3 regions of the Brevibacillus sp. AG genome follow, and region 3 is predicted to be linked to each of the others. Evidence: predicted binding sites of a transcription regulator. Region 3 holds the regulator's gene; each other region holds the start of a gene.
The links. The regulator CtsR, encoded in region 3, represses protease genes until heat stress. The targets are predictions, from matches to a motif close to ATGGTCAATAAAGGTCAAACA.

Region 1: clpP (ATP-dependent Clp endopeptidase proteolytic subunit ClpP) is a predicted target of CtsR. The motif match lies at 2,163-2,183, and genes of this name have one in related genera.
Region 2: clpP (ATP-dependent Clp endopeptidase proteolytic subunit ClpP) is a predicted target of CtsR. The motif match lies at 3,263-3,283, and genes of this name have one in related genera.

Annotation. Positions count from the first base shown of each region.
Region 1 is NZ_JAQMYO010000008.1:131,814-139,312, forward strand. Features, by position in the region: gene lonB (ATP-dependent protease LonB) at 1-73, opposite strand, end outside; gene clpX (ATP-dependent protease ATP-binding subunit ClpX) at 270-1,535, opposite strand; gene clpP (ATP-dependent Clp endopeptidase proteolytic subunit ClpP) at 1,556-2,137, opposite strand; gene tig (trigger factor) at 2,270-3,562, opposite strand; gene POF51_RS21715 (metallophosphoesterase family protein) at 3,688-4,227, opposite strand; gene POF51_RS21720 (XTP/dITP diphosphatase) at 4,258-4,851, opposite strand; gene rph (ribonuclease PH) at 4,844-5,605, opposite strand; gene POF51_RS21730 (GerMN domain-containing protein) at 5,840-6,892, opposite strand; gene racE (glutamate racemase) at 6,989-7,499, opposite strand, start outside.
Region 2 is NZ_JAQMYO010000027.1:3,945-11,443, reverse strand. Features, by position in the region: gene POF51_RS31765 (gluconeogenesis factor YvcK family protein) at 1-740, shown strand, start outside; gene whiA (DNA-binding protein WhiA) at 749-1,696, shown strand; gene POF51_RS31755 (HPr family phosphocarrier protein) at 1,746-2,003, shown strand; gene POF51_RS31750 (hypothetical protein) at 2,131-2,313, shown strand; gene POF51_RS31745 (H-type small acid-soluble spore protein) at 2,324-2,509, shown strand; gene clpP (ATP-dependent Clp endopeptidase proteolytic subunit ClpP) at 2,621-3,223, opposite strand; gene POF51_RS31735 (hypothetical protein) at 3,355-3,576, opposite strand; gene POF51_RS31730 (branched-chain amino acid ABC transporter substrate-binding protein) at 4,098-5,333, shown strand; gene POF51_RS31725 (DUF4023 domain-containing protein) at 5,583-5,717, opposite strand; gene POF51_RS31720 (PAS domain-containing sensor histidine kinase) at 5,753-7,499, opposite strand, start outside.
Region 3 is NZ_JAQMYO010000020.1:758-8,256, reverse strand. Features, by position in the region: gene radA (DNA repair protein RadA) at 1-1,275, opposite strand, end outside; gene POF51_RS30110 (ATP-dependent Clp protease ATP-binding subunit) at 1,382-3,832, opposite strand; gene POF51_RS30105 (protein arginine kinase) at 3,899-4,972, opposite strand; gene POF51_RS30100 (UvrB/UvrC motif-containing protein) at 4,992-5,510, opposite strand; gene POF51_RS30095 (CtsR family transcriptional regulator) at 5,527-5,991, opposite strand; gene POF51_RS30090 (HAD hydrolase-like protein) at 6,180-6,866, opposite strand; gene POF51_RS30085 (UDP-N-acetylglucosamine--LPS N-acetylglucosamine transferase) at 6,896-7,499, opposite strand, start outside.

The DNA of each region.
Region 1 (7,499 bases), on a different contig from region 3:
TCCAAAAGTAGGTGCCGATCACGATACCAACAACCACTTCAATGACAGCAATGACCAATGTCGTATAGTCCATATGCAGTCCCTCCCATGCGTCTTCGCTTGCGGTCAACTTTTGTCCCCCAAAGAGAGGGGACACGTTCCTGACCGTTTTGTGCATATGTAAAGCTTCTCTTGAACGATATCAAGTAGTATTGCCCCGCAAGCGTAGACGTAAACCAACAACAAAAAAACCACCTCGCTTATAACGAGATGGTTTGTGTAGACAATACTTATGCTGTTTCTTCGTGCAATTCCTGGCCTTCTTTGGTCAACAACTGTGGCTTCACTTTGTCGCGTACCGTTTCTTCGGTAATCACGCACTTGTTGACGTCTTCTCTGGAAGGAAGCTCATACATCATATCGAGCATGATTTGTTCGATAATCGCACGCAGGCCGCGCGCACCAGTGTTGCGCTTAATCGCTTCTTTCGCGATTTGCATGAGCGCACCGTTATCGAACTCCAGCTCAACACCGTCGAGACTCAGCAGTTTTTGGTACTGTTTCACCAAAGAGTTTTTCGGCTCTGTCAGGATACGCACGAGCGTCTCCTCATCCAGCGGCTCCAAGGTAGCCAGCACTGGCAAACGACCGACGAACTCCGGAATCAGACCAAATTTCAGCAGGTCTTCCGGCAAAATGTATTTCAGGTATTCTCCGGCTTTCAGATCGCCTTTTACGCCATCGCCGAAGTCTGCACCGAAACCGATGACTTTTTTACCCAAACGACGCTTGATAATCTGCTCGACGCCATCAAATGCACCGCCGCAGATGAACAAAATGTTCGACGTGTCGATTTGGATGAACTCTTGGTGAGGATGCTTGCGTCCGCCTTGTGGTGGCACACTCGCAACGGTCCCCTCCAAAATTTTCAAAAGCGCTTGCTGAACGCCTTCACCAGATACATCACGCGTGATGGATGGGTTTTCCGATTTGCGGGCTACCTTATCAATCTCGTCGATGTAAATGATTCCTTTTTCAGCCTTCTCAACATCATAGTCAGCAGCCTGGATGAGCTTGAGCAAGATGTTTTCAACATCTTCACCCACATAGCCTGCCTCTGTCAGAGAAGTTGCGTCCGCAATCGCGAAAGGTACATTCAGAATGCGCGCCAATGTTTGCGCGAGCAACGTTTTTCCGCTACCAGTCGGACCGATCAGCATGATGTTGGATTTTTGCAGCTCCACATCCTCGATCTTCGCCCCGGAATTAATCCGTTTGTAGTGGTTGTACACCGCTACAGACAAGGACTTTTTCGCCATATCTTGACCGATGACATAGTCGTCCAAGATTTTGCGAATTTCCACTGGCTTTGGAATTTCTTTCATATCGATTTCTTCTTCAGTGCCCAGTTCTTCCTGTACAATTTCATTGCACAGTTCGATACATTCGTCACAAATGTAAACACCAGGACCAGCTACCAGCTTGCGCACCTGTTCCTGGGACTTGCCGCAGAAGGAACACTTCAGTTGGCCTTTGTCGTCGTTAAACTTAAACATGCGCTTCACCTCACAACGGGTCAGTTTTTGCGTTCGATAATAGAGTCAATCAATCCGTAGGCCTTTGCTTCTTCTGCGCTCATGAAATTATCGCGATCTGTATCTTGCTCTACGCGTTCATAAGGCTGACCTGTCCGCTCAGACAAAATCTCATTTAGCTGGCGCTTTGTTTTCATAATCCATTCCGCATGAATGCGGATGTCTTCTGCTTGCCCACGCACACCACCGAGCGGTTGGTGAATCATTACTTCGGCATTTGGCAGAGCGAAGCGCTTGCCTTTTGCACCAGCAGCCAACAGGAAAGCACCCATGCTGGCAGCCATGCCCACACAAATCGTGGACACATCCGGTTTGATGTACTGCATGGTGTCATAGATGGCCATTCCTGCTGTAACAGAACCACCTGGAGAGTTTATGTATAGCGATATGTCTTTGTCCGGATCTTCTGCCTGCAAGAAAAGCAACTGAGCAACAACAAGATTGGCGATTTCATCATCAATCTCGGTGCCCAAGAGAATAATCCGGTCTTTCAGGAGGCGCGAGTAAATATCATAGGAGCGCTCGCCCCTGCTTGTTTGCTCGATGACCATAGGGATTAACATTATGTATTTTCCTCCTTTGCCGAAAAAAGTCAATGGTGGAAAAACAAGGCACGATACACTCGTGCCTTGTGGTCTTGACAGCCAGCGCTCAGGGTTAGCCTGCCCACTGACCAATCATGCGTTCTTCTAAGCTTATGCTGTTACTTTGCTTTCTGCAACCAGCAAATCTACTGTTTTGCGAGTTTGCACATCGCGGTACAGAGCAGCCATGCCATCTTGTGCGGAGAAGATTTTGCGCAACTCGTCTGCTGGGCGGCCGTATACGCCAGCCAGTTTCTCGAGTTCTGCAGTTACATCTTCTTCTGTTGCTTCGATGTTTTCTGCTTTGCCGATTGCTTCCAAAGTCAAGGAAGTGCGAACGCGGGATGTTGCGTCTGCACGCAATTGATCACGCAGTTGGCTCTCATCCATGCCAGAGAACTGGTAGTACAGTTCCAGCGTCATGCCTTGGTATTGCAGACGTTGACCAAATTCATTTACCATTTGATCCAATTCATGCTCAACCATTACTGCTGGCAAATCGATCTCAGCGTTTTCAGCTGCTTTCAGAACGAGTTGCTCACGAACATATTGATCTTTTTCTTGCGCTGTTTTTTCTTCGAGTTTTTTCTTGGTGTCTGCTTTCAGCTCTTCCAGCGTGTCGAACTCGCTCACGTCTTTGGCAAACTCATCATCCAAAGCAGGCAGGTTTTTGCGCTTCAGGCTGTTCAGCTTCACTTGGAATACCGCTTCTTTACCAGCGAGGTTAGGAGAGTGGTACTCTTCAGGGAAAGTTACGGTAATTTCTTTTTCTTCGCCGATGTTCAAGCCAGCCAGTTGCTCTTCGAACCCTGCGATGAAAGTACCGGAACCCAGTTCCAGAGAGTAATCTTCCGCTTTACCGCCTTCAAAAGCTACTCCGTCTTGGAAGCCTTCGAAATCGATTACAGCGATATCGCCTGTTTGTGCTGCGCCTTCTTCTACTGCTACGAGTTCAGCATGACGCTCTTGCATACGCTTCAGTTCAGCGTCAACGCTCTCTTCAGTTACAGAGAAGTCTTTATCTTCGATGGACAGACCTTTGTAGTCGCCCAGCTTCACTTCAGGCTTCACAGTTACAGTCGCTTTGAAGATCAGGTTTTTCCCTTGTTCCATTTGCGTAACGTCTACTTCTGGACGATCTACTGGTTCGATACCAGCTTCACGAACAGCTTGTCCGTATGCAGTTGGAAGCAGAATGTCAAGAGCGTCTTGGTACAGAGATTCTACACCAAAACGGGATTCGAACATTTTGCGTGGTACTTTTCCTTTACGGAATCCTGGAACTTGAACTTTTTGAACCACTTTTTTAAACGCTTGATCCAATGCTGCGTCTACTTGCGTAGCATCTACTTCAATCGTCAGGACTCCCTGGTTATTCTCTACCTTTTCCCAATTTGCTGCCACGTAAACTTCCCCTCCTAAATCGAATCAACAGAACATCGCCAGCCGCGCCATGGTATCTTCGCAGGCTCGGATGATAATATTCTAGCCATTATAACCATTCTAGTATAGCACAAATCTTTTAGTTTTCAAGAAGACCTCGTTGGTCGACGAACAGAATAGTTCCCTCCCAATTGTGGAACCGGGTTGCCTAAATGATCATAAAACGCCACGGATATGTAAACTTCTGTCGGACTCGTTCCTGTCTCTTCTAAAAGAGCATATGTCGGTACGTGAAAACCTCGCGGCATTTGCAAGCTGCCCGGATTCAGAAACAAGATGTCTCTCTCGACGCCACAGACAGGTACATGAGAGTGACCGAATACAACTACATTTGCTCCTACCTCTTCTGCACGGTAATGAAGGCGCAGAAGAGAGCCTTTCACTCCGAAAAGATGCCCGTGCGTTTGCAGGATGTGAAGGTCGCGCCATTCGGTCTCTTGCTCAGTCGGCACCTCTTGTGTCGAATCGCAATTGCCTCGGACAAGCGTCATGTTGGAAAACGGCTCGCGCTTATGGTCGACACAAAAATCGCCACAATGCAAAATTTTTTCGACATGATGTCGGTTGACGACCTGGCTGACTTCCTGAACCAAGCCGTGGCTATCGCTCATGATGAGAATTCCCATCACGCCTCACTCTCCTGTTTTCTCTCTTGTCTACTTGATGTTTTCAAGCAGTTGCTGCATGGCACGAGCGCGGTGGCTGATCTGGTTCTTTTCTTCTGGCATGAGTTCAGCCATCATTTTGTCCATCGATGGAATGTAGAATACCGGATCGTATCCGAAGCCGTTTGTCCCTTTTGGCTCACGCGCGATCACACCCTCACAAGCACCAGTGGCAATGATTGGCTCCTCGCCAGGAATCACCAACGCCAACGTACAACGAAAGCGAGCTGTGCGTTCCTCTGTCGACACCTCTTCCAGCTCTTTCAACAATTTACGCCAATTCTGCTCGTCTGTTGCCTCTTCCCCGGCAAAGCGTGCGGAGTAAACCCCTGGGCGTCCTTCCAGCGCATCTACTTCCAGACCAGAATCGTCACCGAGGGCTGGCATTTTCAAGTATGTAGAGATTTCGATTGCTTTTTTCAGCGCGTTTCCTTCGAAGGTGTCCTTGTCTTCTACTACCTCGGGCACACCGTCAAATTCAGCGAGGCTAATTCCTTCCCAGCCAGCATCTGCGAACAGCCTGTTGAATTCTTTCACTTTTCCTTGGTTACGTGTTGCAAGAACGACTTTTTTTCGATTAGGCATGACTTTCCTCCGCTACTGATTGTGCAAAAGAGAGCGAAACATCAGCGAGCGCCTCTTTTTGACTGTTAATCAAGTTGTCAATGCCGACTTTTGCAAGGGCAATCATTTCTTGTAGCTGTTCAGGCGAAAACGGAGCATCCTCCCCTGTTCCTTGCAGCTCGACAAACTTTCCTTTTCCCGTCATGACGACATTCATGTCGACAATCGCTGTAGAATCTTCTTTGTAGTTGAGATCGAGCACTGCTTCCTCGCCGACAACCCCTACTGAGGTCGCTGCCAGGAAGTCATTGAGCGGCAGCTGCTTCCAGGTGCCACTATCCACCAGCTTTTGCATCGCGTCTACCATTGCCACGAAGGCTCCGGTAATCGAAGCTGTCCGCGTACCTCCGTCTGCCTGAATGACATCGCAATCCAGCCAAATAGTGCGTTCACCCATTGCTTCAAGGTTCACAACGGAGCGCAGAGCACGTCCAATCAGACGCTGAATCTCCATTGTTCGTCCACCGACTTTTCCTTTGGACGACTCACGCGCGTTGCGGGTCGCTGTTGCTCGGGGAAGCATGGAATACTCGGCTGTGATCCAGCCCTTCCCGCCACCACGCATAAAAGGCGGCACCCGGTCCTCCAAAGTCGCCGTACAAATCACCTTTGTGTCTCCGACTTCAATTAGGCACGATCCTTCTGCGTGTTTAATGTAATTGCGCGTAATGGTTACAGGACGCAATTGATCATGGGCACGGCCATCCACTCTCATTCCAAGTTCCTCCTAAATCACTTTGTTACACTCCGCTCATTATACCAGAGGCGGGAAACGATCTGCCACTGCACAAACGCCTCTTCCTTATTTACGTTAATTGCAAATATTCTTGAATAAAAATTTCAAGCAGACATCGGTTGCTCATTGGCGGCTGGAGAACTGTAAGCTCTGGTGGCAGCAAGCAAGTGGCGAACAAAAACCACGCTCGTTAATACGGGCGTGGCTCGTTCCTTACAGCTGTATGGGATTGAGTTGAACTGGACGGCTCACTGGCTTGGTAAACTCACCACTGGCTAGCGGTTTTCCTTCCACCAGCAGCTGCACTTGCTTGGCTCCTGTCGTTTCTGTCAATGACAAGACCAGCGATTGCAGAGCTTCTGGGCTCGCTTCCTTACCATCGTCATACTTGAGGATGTCACTGCTCAAATTGACTGTCACCAACTCTTTTTCCTGCTTCACATCCAGAACACGTGTCGTACGCAGCAAGGAACTAAAGAGCTGAGACCCTTGTTTCGGTCCTTTGATCAACTCTTCAACGGTTGCCTTGGCGATGTCAGCCGTTTCAGGAACCAGACGAGTGACTGGGACATAATACGTACGTGTATCATCTAGCTGTCCTTGGAAATAAACCGTTATGCTGGAGGTATCTCCTGGTACCGCCCCATCGCCCAATTCGAGATTGACTCCTTGATTCCGGTCTAATAGCGTTATCGGTGTTTTGGCTGCTGGCATTTCCGTCAACGGTGTTCCGTTCACCCAAATTTGCACAGTCTTGACGTTGCTAAATTCCGTCAACGCCCGAGTGACTGCATCGACAATTTTCTTCTCGTCTTTTTCCTCGTACGTTTTGAAGTCTTTGGAAAAATCGACAGTCGCTACGCCATTTTTGATGACAAGTCCTTTTACTTCTGTCCCTTTCGGCAAGACAGCGGAGAAGCCACCCTGGAGCATGCTCTCTACCGGACCACCTTTTACCATGTAGCTCAATACTTGTTTGGCAGGACCTTCTGATTTCGGAAGAGTCATCGAGACAGGAACGATGTATCCGTTAGCATCCTGCAAATACACCATTCTCTCTCCAGTCTCCTGAACGACCGGTTGTGCACCTTCTTTTGCAGCATCCGGGGTCGGCGTGCCGTTTGGCAAATCAACTGATACCTCTGACTGTGGTGGTGCATCAATACGAATCGTTTCCTTTTCCGGGCCAAAGAGACCGCAGCCCGACAAAAGCACTGCGCTAACCCCCAGCACGGCCGTCATTTTCCCGATGTGCCTTATCTTCATTACCCCAGCCTCCTCCAGACACTTTGTACTACCATGTATACGAGCTAGGCTTGGGTTTATGCGTTGAAAGTTTGTCTCGCTAGACAAGGTCTTCCATCAGGGATGGACGGTTTTTTCCAATGAGTTGTGCTGGACGTTCACTTTGCAATCCAGCCATTCTTCTGCAATGGTCCGGAATTTGTGGGCGTCCCCACTCGTCACAAACAGATGTTCCGGACGCTCTATTTGCTTGCTTTCGGCGTCCGTCGCAATTTGCATGGACAATTCTCGCGCTGTCTCTTCTGCGGAGTTGATCAAGCGTACTCGATCTCCCATCACTTCCGAAATGACCGGTGCGAGCAATGGATAGTGTGTACAACCCAAAATTAACGTGTCCAAATCTTCGTGCAAGAACGGGGCGAGCGTTTCTTTTACGACTCTTCTTGCTTCCTCCGAGTTCGCCATGTGGCTCTCCACCAGTGGCACAAATGCGGGACAAGCCATGCCTGAGACGTACAGATCCGGTTGAATCCGTAAAAGCGCACGCTCATACGCCTTGGTACGAATAGTCGTTTCTGTCCCGATGACACCGACCCTTCCGTTTTTCGTCACTTGTACAGCCGCACGT
Region 2 (7,499 bases), on a different contig from region 3:
CAGGCACGGGATTAGCAGGGCATAATTTGGGAAATCTATTACTTGCAGCGATGAACGAAATCACTGGAGATTTTGTCACCGCAGTCAAAACACTAAGCGGAGTTTTGGCAGTGCGTGGAGATGTATTGCCAGCTTCCACGCAGTCGATTCAGTTGAAAGCGGAAATGACAGATGGATCTCTCGTAATCGGAGAATCCCAAATACCGTTGACTGGCAAAGAAATCAAGCGGGTGTTCCTTGATCCGGAGGACGCTGTTCCTCTGAGCGAAGCCCTGATGGCCATTGCCGACGCGGATGCCATTTTGATTGGGCCTGGCAGCTTGTATACGAGCATCCTGCCCAATTTATTAGTACGCGGGTTATTTGAAGCGATTACACGCGCACAAGCCCCGAAAATCTACATTTGTAATGTCATGACACAACCGGGGGAGACAGACGGTTTTTCTGCATCCAGGCACGTCAATGTCATGTATGACCATGTAGATAGACCATTTCTGGATACGATCATTGTCAATTCAGCCGAGCTGCCTACCCATGTATTGGACAAATATACGGAAAAAGGAGCAGCTCCTGTCCGATGTGACTTAAAGCAATTGCGCCAACTCGGTTTAAATGTGGTGGCGAAGCCGTTAGTCACATTTGAGGACGGATACCTACGTCATGATGCACATGCTGTCAGCAAGCAGGTTGTGTCACTCGTCAAACGTAGACGGAAGGTGCTGAAGATAGAGAAGGAGTAGTGAAGTCGATGTCATTCGCCGCGCATACCAAAAAAGAACTTACCATGACGGAGGGTGCCGATTGCTGCAGCAAGGCAGAGCTCTCAGCCTTGATTCGAATGAATGGAAGTCTGCAGTTTGGAGCCGGACGACTGGTGCTGGATGTGACGACAGAGAACGCGGCGATTGCCCGACGTATTTACACGCTAATCAAGAGGTTGTTTCAGATACACGCTGAACTGCTGGTTCGCAAAAAAATGCGATTGAAAAAGAACAACGTCTACATTGTGCGTATTCCGAATAAGGCAAATGATATCTTGCAAGACTTGGGCATCATGGATCAAAGCCTGTCGTTTATCCCAGGAATCGCTCCTGAGATCGTGAAAAAGTCCTGTTGCCGCGCTGCTTATTTGCGGGGGGCTTTTTTGGCGGGGGGATCTGTGAATCATCCAGAGGCATCCAGCTATCATCTGGAGATTTTCACTTCCTATCAGGATTTTTGCGAAGCATTGACCAAGATCGCCAATCGGTATAAACTAAATGCCAAGTGCATCGAGCGGAAAAAAGGGTATGTTCTCTATATTAAAGAAGGCGAAAAGATTACAGAGTTTTTGAGCTTGATTGGGGCTCATCAGGCGCTTCTGTATTTCGAGGACGTCCGAATCGTAAAGGACATGCGGAACTCAGTAAACCGATTACACAATTGTGAGATCGCCAACATAAACAAAACGGTGAATGCAGCCACCAGACAAATGGAAAGTATTCAGCTCATCGATCAAGAGATGGGGTTGGAGAATTTGCCAAAACGTCTGCGCGAGGTCGCGGAGCTACGATTGGCTCATCCTGATATCAATTTGAAAGAATTGGGCGAGATGGTGCCAAGCGGAGTAGTGAGCAAATCGGGCATTAACCACCGCTTGCGAAAAATTAACGAAATCGCTGACAAAATACGAGAAAAACAAAATATTTCGATGTAGATGCATGTTATACTAAAGGATAATAGTCTACAAGTAAGGAGGTCCGTTCATGGTTCAACAGCAGGTCGTGGTTCAGTTAAAGACCGGTTTGCAAGCTCGTCCAGCAGCCTTTTTCGTACAGGAGGCTAACCGTTTTGCATCGGAAGTATTCGTAGAAAAAGGCAACAAGAAGGTTAATGCGAAAAGCATCATGGGTATCATGAGCCTCGCAATCAGCTCTGGAACAGAAATTACCATTTTGGCAGAAGGGCCGGATGCCTCCCAGGCAGTTACTAGCCTTACGAATCTGGTAAGCAAGGAAGAATAGAGTCACGAGAGACACTTTTCCCTTAAGGGAGGTGTCTTTTTTTGTTGGTCATCTTGATGAATATGTATCAATTCACTTCGGGCAGGGCATTTCTAACCATGTATATTGCATGAAGGAGGAATCAGACATGAGTAACCGTGATTCGTGCCACGAAGGCCGCGATTGCTTTGACATGGACATTGACCGGATGATTAACGAAGGACTAGGGGGAGGGATCGTTTCCGATCAGAACGGCTTGATTGAAGAAACCAGTGTTGACACAATGACAGGGGCGTCGTCAGCCAAGCAAGCCCTTGAAGATGAGCAATAGGGAGCCGCTTATGAATGTAACGAGAGCACAAGCCATTATGAGCTCCGACGACCATATCAAGGTAGAGTACGAAGGACAAGCCGTTTGGATCGATGCTGTAGACGAAAAAACGTCAACAGCACGTGTGCATGAGGAAAAAAATCCAGGACATAGCCGGACGGTGTATGTCAGTCAGTTAATGGAAGTATCACAATGATCCAGCGAAAAAGCCGGGCAAATCAAGGGAAGCCTCTTGGGGTTTGCTCGGCATACAAAAAAACACTCGGCCAGTAGTCCAGGCACGAGTGCTTTTTTTACTACGTATCTCTTATTTTTTGGAAGACGGTTCGGAAGTGATTACTTTGTCAATCAATCCGTACTCTACTGCTTCTGCGGCAGAGAGGAAGTTGTCACGATCGGTATCCTTTTGGATGCGCTCCAAAGGCTGTCCAGTGCGTTCAGCCAGGATAGTGTTCAGATGATCACGCATCTTCAAAATACGTTTTGCGGCGATCTCAATGTCGCTCGCTTGTCCTTGGGCACCACCCAATGGTTGGTGAATCATGACTTCACTGTTTGGCAGAGCAAAGCGTTTGCCTTTTGCCCCAGCAGCCAGCAGGAATGCTCCCATCGAAGCAGCCATTCCGATACAAATGGTGGATACATCTGGCTTGATGAAGTGCATAGTATCGTAAATTGCCATACCAGCAGTAATAGAACCGCCTGGGCTGTTTATGTACAAGTGAATGTCTTTCTCCGGATCTTCCGCCTGAAGGAACAACAACTGTGCCACAACGATATTGGCTACGGTGTCGTTGATTGGGGTTCCCAGAAAGATGATGCGGTCTTTGAGCAGGCGGGAATAAATGTCGTAAGCACGTTCCCCGCGGTTCGTCTGTTCAATGACGGTTGGAATTAAATTCATATGCATCTAGTCTTCCTCCTCTCTTTGTAACAATATCATACACAAAAGGTCAATGAAGGTCAAACACATAAGTGCGCGCCCTCACTACCATGTTTGCCAAATTCCCTTTGTCTAAACCTACTCCAAAAAGAAAACATTCATTCCTTAGAATTCTCATCGGCCTCGGTCAAATCGACGGCGAGTTTCAGCGTGGCCTTCATCTTTTTTCCCTTGATGATCGTATACTCATCGACTTGTTTGGCTTGCAGCTGATTGATGGCTTCTGCCAGCTCCTGTTGATCTTTGTATGGTTCAATGGTCAATAAGCATTCTTCGTCACTGGCCTCTTGATAAATGAGAAAAAAACGTTCCCCTGCCATGGCAAGCCTCACTTTCGAAAGTTATCCACAATGTTATGCACAGGTTGTGCACAAAAACATTTGTTCGTGGGATATTTATTTTTTCAACGTACTTTCCAGAGCACATGAAAACGTTCCACTAAAACGCGTTTGCTCATGAACAGGCGTCGCAAAAGGTTTTCTTATAGTCTGGTCATGTTTGTTGGGAGAGTTGCATAGGAGATATATGGAAAGAGTAGAGGGGTGTGTATGATTCACAAGTTCTCGACCTAGATCACGATGCAAAACGCGCACTTACAAGCTGATTATTCCAATTTATTGCTGAAATCAATGAGATGCTTTTCATCAAGATAGCCATTTCTATGCGGAGAAGTGGCTATTTCCTTGATGCAATACGTCATACACCTCTATTAGCAGACAGCGATAGAGGTCTTTTGATTGATTCTTCTTTTAATCATTTCTATTGCAAATTTTCTAAAATATCCTACAATAAGATTGTGATTCATAGTTTGCTCATAAATAAAGAGGGGGATGTTTTTGCTATGAAAAAACAGAAATCTTTGTCGATACTGGCTGCAACATTTGCTCTGAGCACATTGCTCGCGGGCTGCGGTGGAGGTACGGGGACTGGTGGACAAAGCGCGACACCACAGCCGAGCAACAATAGCGGAGGAAGCACAGGCGGTGCAAGCGGATCTACTGAGAAGCTTGTGATTGCTGTAGTTGGTCCGATGTCTGGTCAGTACTCCGACTACGGAAGCACAGCAAAAGCTGGTGCTGAATATGCGTTGAAAGAAAAAAAGGAGGCATTCAAAGCACTTGGCTTTGATGTTGAATTGTCCGCGCAAGACGACCAAGCTGACCCGAAACAAGGGGTAGCAGTCGCACAAATGTTGATTTCAAATCCTGACGTAGTCGGAGTAGTTGGCCATGCTACAACAGGTGCTTCGATTACAGCAGCAGCGCAATATGAACAAGAAAAGCTCGTAATGGTATCTCCTTCCGCAACGGGATCCGATTTGACTGAGCAAGGCAAGAAGATCGTACACCGTATTTGTGCGCGTGATGATCAACAAGGCTCTAAGGCTGCTATTTTTGCCAAAAATCAATTGAATGTAAAAACGGCTTTCGTTATGCATGACAAGGCTGCTTATGGACAGGGACTTGCGGAAGAAGTGAAAAAGCAGTTTGAAAAAGACGGTGTACAAGTTCTCGGCTATGAAGGGGTAACGGCAGGCGAGAAGGATTATAGTGCGATCATCACCCAAATCCTTGCAAAAAATCCAGAGATGATCTACTTCGGTGGATACTACTCTGATGCAGGGATCATCGTGAAGCAAGCACGTGAAAAAGGCTTCAAGGGTGTCTTCATGGGTGGCGATGGCTACGACTCCGCTGACATGGTGAAAATTGCTGGTGCGGAAAATGCTAATAACGTAGTCTTTACTTCTACTGTTGGTGATATTGGTGCTACCGAAGACGGCAAGAAATGGATCACAGATTTCGAGAGCGCGACTGGCAACAAAGTAGGGATCTTCACTTCGTTTGGTTATGACTCCATGGGGGTTATGCTGAACGGTCTGGAAGAAGCGATCAAAGCAAACGGCGGCAAAAAGCCAACTCGTGAACAAGTGCTGGAAGCTGTTCACAAAACCAAAGATTACAAAGGCAAATTCGTCAACGTAACATTCAATGAAAAAGGCGACAACGACTTTGCTTCCGTATATGTGTACAAGTATGAGGATGGAAAGAAAGTATTTATGGGTGAAGCGAAGTAATTCTTCATTATGAATCAGCCGTTTGGGACATACTACGTTTGGCATGAATACCAGAATGAAAAGGAAGGGATTCTGATGTCAAACAATCGTAATACGAAGAATGGCGGCAACCAAGGACACAGCAGCAAGACGCAAGGCACCCAAAAGCAAAAGTCTGAAAGAGATCGTAACCTGAATAAGCAGGATCCACAATAACAAACAAAAACCCACCTGGCCCAGCAGTGAGCTCGCAGGTGGGTTTTTGTTTTGTTATACTCGTTGCTTGCTGGGCAGCCGCTGTTCCGGATGACCATAGCCCTGATGCTGTCTGCTACGCAGGTTTTTCGCTTGGGATTCGCGAATTTTGGCCACAAACTCACTTGTGCTCATTTTGGTGAAATCCATAGGGCACCTCCGCTGATAATGGGATGTACACCTTTCTAGGATGACCCAATTTGGTCCTGTACAATCGGCAGTGTAATCTCTACCACTGTACCTTCGTGCTCCCTGCTTTTAATTTCCAGGCTACCGTTGTGGTCTTTCATGATTTTGCTGCTGATCATGAGGCCGAGGCCAGTCCCGTTTTCTTTTGTCGTGAAAAAAGGGGCGCCCAGCTTGTGAATCATTTCTTCAGAGATTCCACAGCCACTATCCGTGAGCGTAATGAGCACCTGATGATTGTCTTTTAAGGAGGTGGCAATATGAACCTCTCCATGTCCGTCGATCGCTTCGATGGCATTTTTAATGATATTGATAAAGACTTGCTTGAGCTGGTTTTCTTCTCCCGCAATGATCGGATGGTAAGCAAATGCGGTACGGAAATCGATGTTTTTCAAGTTTGCTTCCGACCTCAATAGTGCCAAGACGCTTTCCAGCAAAGGGATGAGCGGAAGAGGCTTAATTTGAATGCTATGAGGCTTTGCCAAGACTAGTAATTCACTCACAATAAAATTGATCCGGTCCAGTTCAGAGAGCATGATATCAGCGTACTGCTGGTTATCATTCATGCTCGGATAAAGAAATTGGATAAAGCCCTTCAAGGATGTTAGGGGATTGCGAATCTCATGGGCGATTCCAGCAGCCAGCTCCCCAATCACGGACAGCTTTTCAGCCTTCCGTAATAATTCCTCGTTATTTCGGCGTTCTGTAATATCCCGCGATACGATGATAAAGCCATCACAATCTCCCGTTTTCGTCAGGATGGGGGCACCCTTTGATTCGAGAACGATCCATTTGTTATTTTTCGTTTGGAAACGGAACTCGCATATCTTTGGTTCTTGGGTCACCAGCAAATGATGAAAGTGGTCAATGACTGTTTGCCGATCTTCTGGATGAATGTCAGCAAAGGTGAGCTGACGGCAATTTTCACTCGTTTCGATTACGCGTGAATGAGAAGGGGAGAGATAGAGGATATCCCCGTTTTTGTCCGTAATCAGAATAAGATCATCTGTGTATTCCGAGATGATTTTGTTCGTTTTCTCGCTTTTAAACAAGGCGGCCTCAGAGTATTTGCGTTCTGTGACATTTCGCGAGACTAACATGATGTTTTGTACGTCTCCTACCGCGCTTAAAATGGGGATACCGCGTGTTTCGAAGGAAACCTCGTTTCCGTTCCTATCCATAGAGCGCGTCTCGAAATGAACGGGTTGTTTCGTTGCCATGATCTCTTGAAATTTGTCCCTGAACATAGGGATATCCTCTGGATGTGTGAGTTGCAGATTGTTAGGGGAAGTAACCTCGGCTGGAACAAATCCCAATTGCTCGATTGATGGGGATGCATAGATGCGTCGCATGGATAAATCATAAATCGTCACGATATCCTGGGTATGATCGATGAGGAGACGATATTTGGCTTCGGTTTGACGCAAGGCCTCTTCAATTTTTTTGCGGTCGGAAATGTCACGGGTAATACAGGAAGCACCAATAATTTTTCCCGTTTCATCTTTGATTGGAGCAGCCGACAGAATGACATCCATCTTCGTGCCATCTTTTCGCTGCCTGATGGTTTCGTAATTGGTTAGTAAGACACCCATGCTCCTGACCGCATCAAATAACTGTTTGGTCTCGCTCCTATACTCGTCTGGAATGAAGCAGAGCGGTGAAGCGTAAATCTCCTCCATGGACCAACCGTAGTATTGCTCAAAAGCATGATTCACCAAGACGATATTGTTATCGAGATCACTAATC
Region 3 (7,499 bases):
CTCCGGGATGATAACACGCTTAAAGCCTAACTTATGTGCTTCTCGTACTCGTTGCTCAATACGAGAGACACCGCGCACCTCACCAGTCAAGCCAATTTCTCCGATAACGACATCATGCGGATTGGTAGCGTGATCACGGAAACTGCTTGCAATACTTACGGCAATCGCCAAATCAACCGCTGGCTCATCCAATCTGACCCCACCTGCTACGTTTACATATGCATCCTGATTTTGTAGCATCATGCCCATGCGCTTTTCCAACACTGCCATGATCATCGCCACACGCTGATGATCGACCCCTGTTGCCGTTCTCCGTGGGGTGACAAAGCTGGTCGGGGCAACGAGTGCTTGCAGCTCAACCAAAACGGGACGTGTGCCCTCCATACTGGCTACGACCGTGGAACCCGCAACACCAAATGGACGCTCTGCTAAAAATATCTCAGACGGATTCGCCACTTCCTCCAAACCGCGATCCTTCATCTCGAAAATACCGATTTCGTTTGTCGAACCAAAACGGTTTTTGACGGCGCGCAAAATTCGAAACGTATTGTGGCGCTCCCCTTCAAAATAGAGAACAGCATCTACCATGTGCTCAAGCATACGCGGACCGGCGATGGAGCCTTCCTTGGTAACATGACCGACAATGAAGGTACCAATTCCTTTCCCTTTTGCAATCCGCATCAATTGGGCAGTCGCCTCCCGCACTTGTGCGACACTTCCAGCAGCCGATTGGATCGTCGGGTGAAACACGGTCTGGATCGAGTCAATAATCAGCACATCCGGGTCTACTTGATTAATATGCTGTTCGATCAAATCCAAATCATTTTCTGCCAATACAAACATCGGCGGCGTTTGCAAATGGAGTCGATCCGCGCGAATTTTGATTTGTTTTGCCGACTCCTCTCCAGATACATAGAGAACCTTTGCCCCTTGATGAGCCAAGGCAAAAGATGTCTGTAAAAGCAATGTCGATTTTCCGATTCCGGGGTCTCCTCCAACCAAAATGAGTGAACCCGGAACAAGTCCTCCACCAAGAACACGATTCAATTCTCCGATCGTGGTATCCATGCGTGGCTCTTCTTCACTGGCTACCTGAGTCAATGGAATCGCAGATTGGCGCTGGCCGCCGCTCATCCCTTCGTGACGATGTGGATTTTTTACGGTCACTTCCTCCACCAAGGTGTTCCAACTGCTACACCCCGGGCATTTTCCCATCCATTTTGGCGATTCATAGCCACATTCTTGACACGCGTATTTCGTTTTATACTTTGACATAGTCGCACCCTCACTTGGATTTCTTTCTCTACTTTTATCATAATTACGCACCCAAAAAAAGAATACCTCCCGAATCAGGAGGCATTCTATTACGTTTCAATCCAGCTTATGATTTCGTTTTTTCGAGGCGCTTAACAACCAGCTTGCCTTCTTCGGCTTCGATATTGACGGTATCGCCTTTACTGATCGTGCCCTTGAGCAATTCCTCGGACAAATTATCCTCGATGTGGCGCTGGATAGCACGACGCAGAGGACGCGCACCATAGGCCGGATCAAAGCCTTCTTTTGCCAATACTTTCTTGGCCTCTTCACTCAATTGGAAATCAATGTCTTGCTCTTTCAAACGTTTACGCAGATCTTCTGTCATGAGAGATACGATTTGCTCGATGTGCTCTTGCTCCAAAGAGTGGAACACGATGACTTCGTCGATACGGTTCAAGAACTCAGGACGGAAGCTCTTTTTCAGCTCATCCATGACTTTGTCCTTCATATCCTGGTACTTTCTTTCCGAATCGTTGGTCGTGAAGCCGAGCGTCGTATTTTTCTTGATCATGCTGGCTCCGACGTTGGAAGTCATAATGACAACCGTGTTGCGGAAATCAACGGTACGTCCCTTGGAGTCTGTCAGACGACCATCATCCAATACTTGTAGCAGGATGTTGAATACGTCTGGGTGAGCTTTCTCGATTTCGTCCAGCAAAATGACGGAGTAAGGCTTGCGACGCACTTTTTCGGTCAGCTGACCGCCTTCATCAAAGCCTACATAGCCAGGAGGGGCACCAACCAGACGAGCGGTGGAATGCTTCTCCATGTACTCGGACATATCTACACGAATCATGGCATCCTCGTCACCGAAAAGCGTCTCTGCTACGGCACGAGCCAATTCAGTTTTACCCACACCAGTAGGTCCTAGGAAGATAAACGAGCCGATCGGGCGTTTTGGATCTTTCAAACCAGCACGGGCACGGCGGATTGCACGCGAGATGGATTTGACTGCTTCATCTTGACCAATGACGCGATCGTGCAAAATCTCTTCCATCTTCAGCAAGCGCTCTGTTTCTTCTTCCTTCAGCTTCAATACAGGAATACCCGTCCAGCTCGCCACTACTTGCGCGATGTCTTCTGGTGTAACCTCCATGTTCAGCTGGCCTTGGCGCTCTTTCCAGTCTTTTTTCGTTTTATCCAGTTCTTCACGCAGTTTTTGCTCCTGATCGCGAAGTGCTGCTGCTTCCTCGAACTCTTGTGATTGTACGGCTGCGTCTTTTTCCTTGCGTACCTCTTCCAGACGTCCCTCCAGCTCTTTGAGGTTTGGTGGAACCGTAAAGGATTGCAAGCGAACTTTGGAGGCCGCCTCGTCGACCAAGTCGATAGCCTTGTCAGGCAGGAAGCGTTCCGTAATATAGCGGTCAGACAGTTTTACTGCCTGCTCGATTGCTTCATCGGTAATTTTGACACGATGGTGGGCTTCGTAACGATCACGAAGGCCATGCAGGATACGAATCGCATCCTCCGGTGTCGGTTCATCAACCTGAATCGGTTGGAAACGACGCTCCAGTGCCGCGTCTTTTTCGATGTACTTGCGATATTCATCCAGCGTAGTGGCACCCACGCACTGTAGCTCGCCACGTGCCAGAGCAGGCTTCAAAATGTTGGAGGCATCAATTGCGCCTTCTGCTCCACCAGCACCAATCAAGGTGTGCAGCTCATCAATAAACAGGATGATGTTTCCTGCTTGGCGAATTTCGTCCATGATTTTTTTCAGACGATCTTCGAACTCACCACGATATTTGGTTCCCGCAACAACGGTTCCCATATCGAGTGTCATGACGCGCTTATCACGAAGGGTCTCTGGAATTTCGTTGTTCACGATTTTTTGGGCAAGACCTTCTGCGATAGCTGTTTTCCCGACGCCAGGCTCCCCAATCAAAACAGGGTTGTTCTTAGTACGTCTACTAAGTACTTGGATCACACGCTCGATTTCTTTTTGGCGACCAATGACAGGGTCCAGCCCGCCATCACGAGCGATTGCAGTCAGATCCCTTGCCAAGCCGTCCAATGTCGGCGTATTCGCCGCTGGGTTCCCTCCAGACGGTTGATGAGATGCCATCATTTCCGAGCTGCCAAGGAGCTGGAGCACCTGTTGACGTGCCTTGTTCAGGCTAACGCCCAAATTGTTCATGATTCTTGCAGCAATGCCCTCTCCTTCACGGATCAAGCCAAGCAGAATATGTTCAGTCCCCACATAGGTATGACCTAGTTTGCGGGCTTCGTCCATTGACAGTTCAATAACCTTTTTGGCGCGAGGTGTATAGTTTGGTGTGTAATTACTACCGGACTGCTCTGTTCCTCGCCCGATTAACGACTCCACTTCACTCTGGATTTTATCGAGACCAAGCCCAAGTGATTGCAGTGCCTTCGCCGCAATTCCTTCGCCTTCTCGAATGAGTCCCAGCAGCACATGCTCTGTCCCAATATCTTTGTGTCCGAGACGAACCGCCTCTTCCAGGGCAAGCGCCAGTACTTTTTGTGCTCGTTCTGTAAAACGTCCAAACATCATATCGTACACCTCCGTATAACCGTGTTTTTTCTCTATATGGTTAACAATTGCGTGATACCATTACGATTACTCTTGTGATTCTACTACGCGCAGACGTTCGCGAATCAGCCTTGCCCTTCTTTCGTCACGTTGGTCCGGAGTGAGCTTTTGTCCAGCGTGGTGCTGTAAAAACCCCGGCTGTGTCGTGACCAACAGTTCGTTTAGGACGAGCGGAGATACATTTGGAATAATACCTAGATCAATCCCCAAACGTACATCGGACAGGCGCTGAGCCGCCTCCTTTGACTCTACTGTGCGAGCGTACATCAGGATGCCATACGACCGAAAAATCCGATCCTCTAAAGAAACCCGGGTATGCTCCAGCAAATAAGCACGTGCCACACGCTCTTGCTCAATAATCTGTCTGGCTACACCGTAGAGATTGGAAAGGATATCTGACTCAGACATCCCCAGTGTGACCTGATTGGATAACTGAAAAAGATTCCCTAGAGCTTCGCTGCCCTCTCCGTAAATTCCTCTAACAACTAGACCAACTTGATTAATTGCCTGTAAAATTCTGCTGATCTGCTGCGTCATCACCAGAGCCGGCAAGTGCAGCATCACAGATGCACGAATACCCGTACCCACATTGGTTGGGCAGCTTGTCAGATATCCTCGTGTTTCGTCGAAAGCGTAGTTCAAGTTTTTCTCAAAAATGTCGTCTATCTTCGTACCTAATTCCCATGCCTCGTTCAAACGAAACCCGGGTAATAGTACCTGTATTCGAATGTGGTCTTCTTCATTAACCATAATGCTGACAGACTCATCTTCACGAAGTAATACGGCACCTTTGCGAGATTCCTCTGCCAGATGAGGGCTAATCAGATGCTTTTCTACGAGCACCTTTTTTTCTAACGGGTTAATTTGGTCCATATGGATGATCTGAAGCTGGTGCCTTTTGCGCATTGCCTCCGAATCGCTTACTTCCGTTACCTTTCTGACGACTTCCTCGCCCTGCGAGTCCGTTGCCAATAACGGAAAGGGGTGCTGGCGCAGGTTACGGGCGATACGCAGCCGTGTACTAATGACAATGTCGGAATCAGGACCTTCTCCTTTCATCCAATTGCTCCACGGGTTTTGCATAAACTGCTTTTGGGACATAACCAGCTAACCTCCCTTGCTACGATTGGGCCATTTTTTGTTCCAATGCTCGAATTCGATCACGCATTTCTGCTGCCTTCTCGAACTCTTCACTGGCGACATGACTTTGCAGCGCTTGCTTTAGTTGTTCCAGCTCTTTACGGATCTTCAATTTGCCACCGGTACGCTCTGGTACTTTTCCACTATGCTGTGTGTTTCCGTGAATCCGGCGGAAAAGGGGGTCCAGTCGGTCACCCAAAAAGGTGTAGCAATCACTACAGCCAAATCGTCCACTTTTACTAAATTGAGAATATGTGAGTCCACATGTTTCGCATTGAAGCGGCTTATTCGTTGCCGTTTCGCGTCCATTCTTTTGCATGGGATCAAATTTTAAAAGTCCTGACAGGAGATTGTTGATGCTGAAGTTGTGAAAGCCGGTAAAGACGTCCCCTTTTTCATGAGCACACTGCTCGCAAATATGGTATTCGGTTTTTTCGCCATTGACGATTTTCGTCAAATGAAGTGTCGCCGGTCGTTTTCCGCATTCCTCACAGTTCATAACATCATACCTCCTTTTACTTCAACAAGATTGCTGCGATCATCTGCTTTAAAATATTTGCCCGCAAACGATCCCGCAATTCAGCTTCTAGCGTCAATACATTTCGCGAGGTAGCGATTTTCATCAAGGTGGCTTCTCTGATGTTGACTAATCCTTCTTCCATTAGTCTTTCTACGATCGCATTTCCCACGCTCTGACTGATGCTCTCACCAATCAGTTCTTCTGTTAGCAATTCCTGCAAACGTGCTTTGCTGACAATCTGCACCTTGCGTATGCGAATATACCCGCCGCCCCCGCGCTTACTCTCTACAATGTATCCTTTTTGAACGGTAAAACGCGTATTGATGACGTAATTGATCTGAGACGGCACACATTGAAAATGGTCGGCAAGCTCACTACGCTGAATCTCGATCGATCCATTGGGACTGTTTGTAATGATGCTTTTCAAGTGATGTTCAATGATGTCCGAGATGTTACGCAAGTCATCGCCTCCTATTCCTCTGTGTATGTTCTTATGAGGTTACCTATTGACTTTGACTATCTTTGACGTTAATTATAATGGGTTTACTGCGTGCCCGCAAGTGTCCCTTACACATTCTAGTTTGGGCAAAAGAAGGTCGCTTGAAACTTGGACATGATCAACAAAAAAACCACTCCCTGAGGAATGGTTTATGTTTGTTCTTGTGTGTTGGTGTCGATTGCTGGCAAATGATTCAGTAGCTGAGTGAAGCTGGTGATGATGACATCTGCCCCATCAAGCTCGCCTGGTTTGGCAAAACCGAAGTCGCATCCAATGGTAAATAAACCGTTTGTTTTGCCTGCTTCCATGTCGGAGTGACGATCTCCTACCATGATGGCCTGCCCGATTTTGTAATCAGACAACAATTTTGCAACCAGGTCATTTTTGGAATGCGTACGGAAACGACCGGCTGAGTACAGATCGGTCATCAGCGGCTTTAACTCGTATTCCTGACAAATGGCATCGATGTACTCTTCCTGCCCATTGCTTGCTACAAACAAAGCAAATCCTTTCTCACGAAGCGTTTCCAAGGTTGATTTTACATCCGGATATAGCTCGGTCACTCTTTCTTGGAGTAACTGGATTTCATTATCTAGCAAGAAGGCGTCTGCTGAGCGAATGGCTTCCTCACTCGCGCCCGGCAGCAATTTGTCCCAGATCTGCTCGATCGTCATTCCCAGAACATTGATCAGTTCACGCTCGTCAGGAGTTTCCCCTTGCCATAGCCCTTTTTGACGAAGCTGGTCAAACGTTCGAATAAATGCGGGGGTCGATAGCTTTTCTGTTTGCAGTAACGTGCCATCCATATCAAATAATATGGCGAATGGTACAGTCATGGGTTCCTCCATTTTGTCTGGCTAGGCAGCTATTCTACTTCTCTTGACAACATATTCATATCATCCATGATAAACTCAGTAATTCGTTGTGCAGCATCTGGCTTCGAGATTTTCTGTCCCATTCTGCGCATATAGTCCACCTTGGACGGGCTATGCAATAGTTCATCGATAAAGTAAATCAATTGCTCCGACAGATTGGCATGTACCGCACATCCATTATTGAGCAAAAAGTGGCTGTTCCTCTCTTCTTGTCCAGGCAGAGGATTGTAAATAATCATGGGTACCCGTTTACTCATTACTTCAGCTGATGTAAGTCCGCCTGATTTGGTGACGATTAAATCAGCCGTCTCCAAGTATTCGTGGAAGTTATTGATGAATTTTAGTGGAACGACTTCATGGCGATACGTACGATTTATCACTTTATTGTACAGCTTGTCGTTTGTCCCTGTTAACACAAAGGTTTTCAGAGGAATGTTAATCTCTTCTAGCCCATCTAATACCTTTTCCATCGAGCCGAGGCCCAATCCGCCCCCTGAAAGAATAATGCTCTTTTGTCCAGGAGCGAGGCCCAGCTTTTGCCGAATCAAATCAGGGTCCAATGGCAAGCTGAATTTTTTCATAATGGGGATGCCC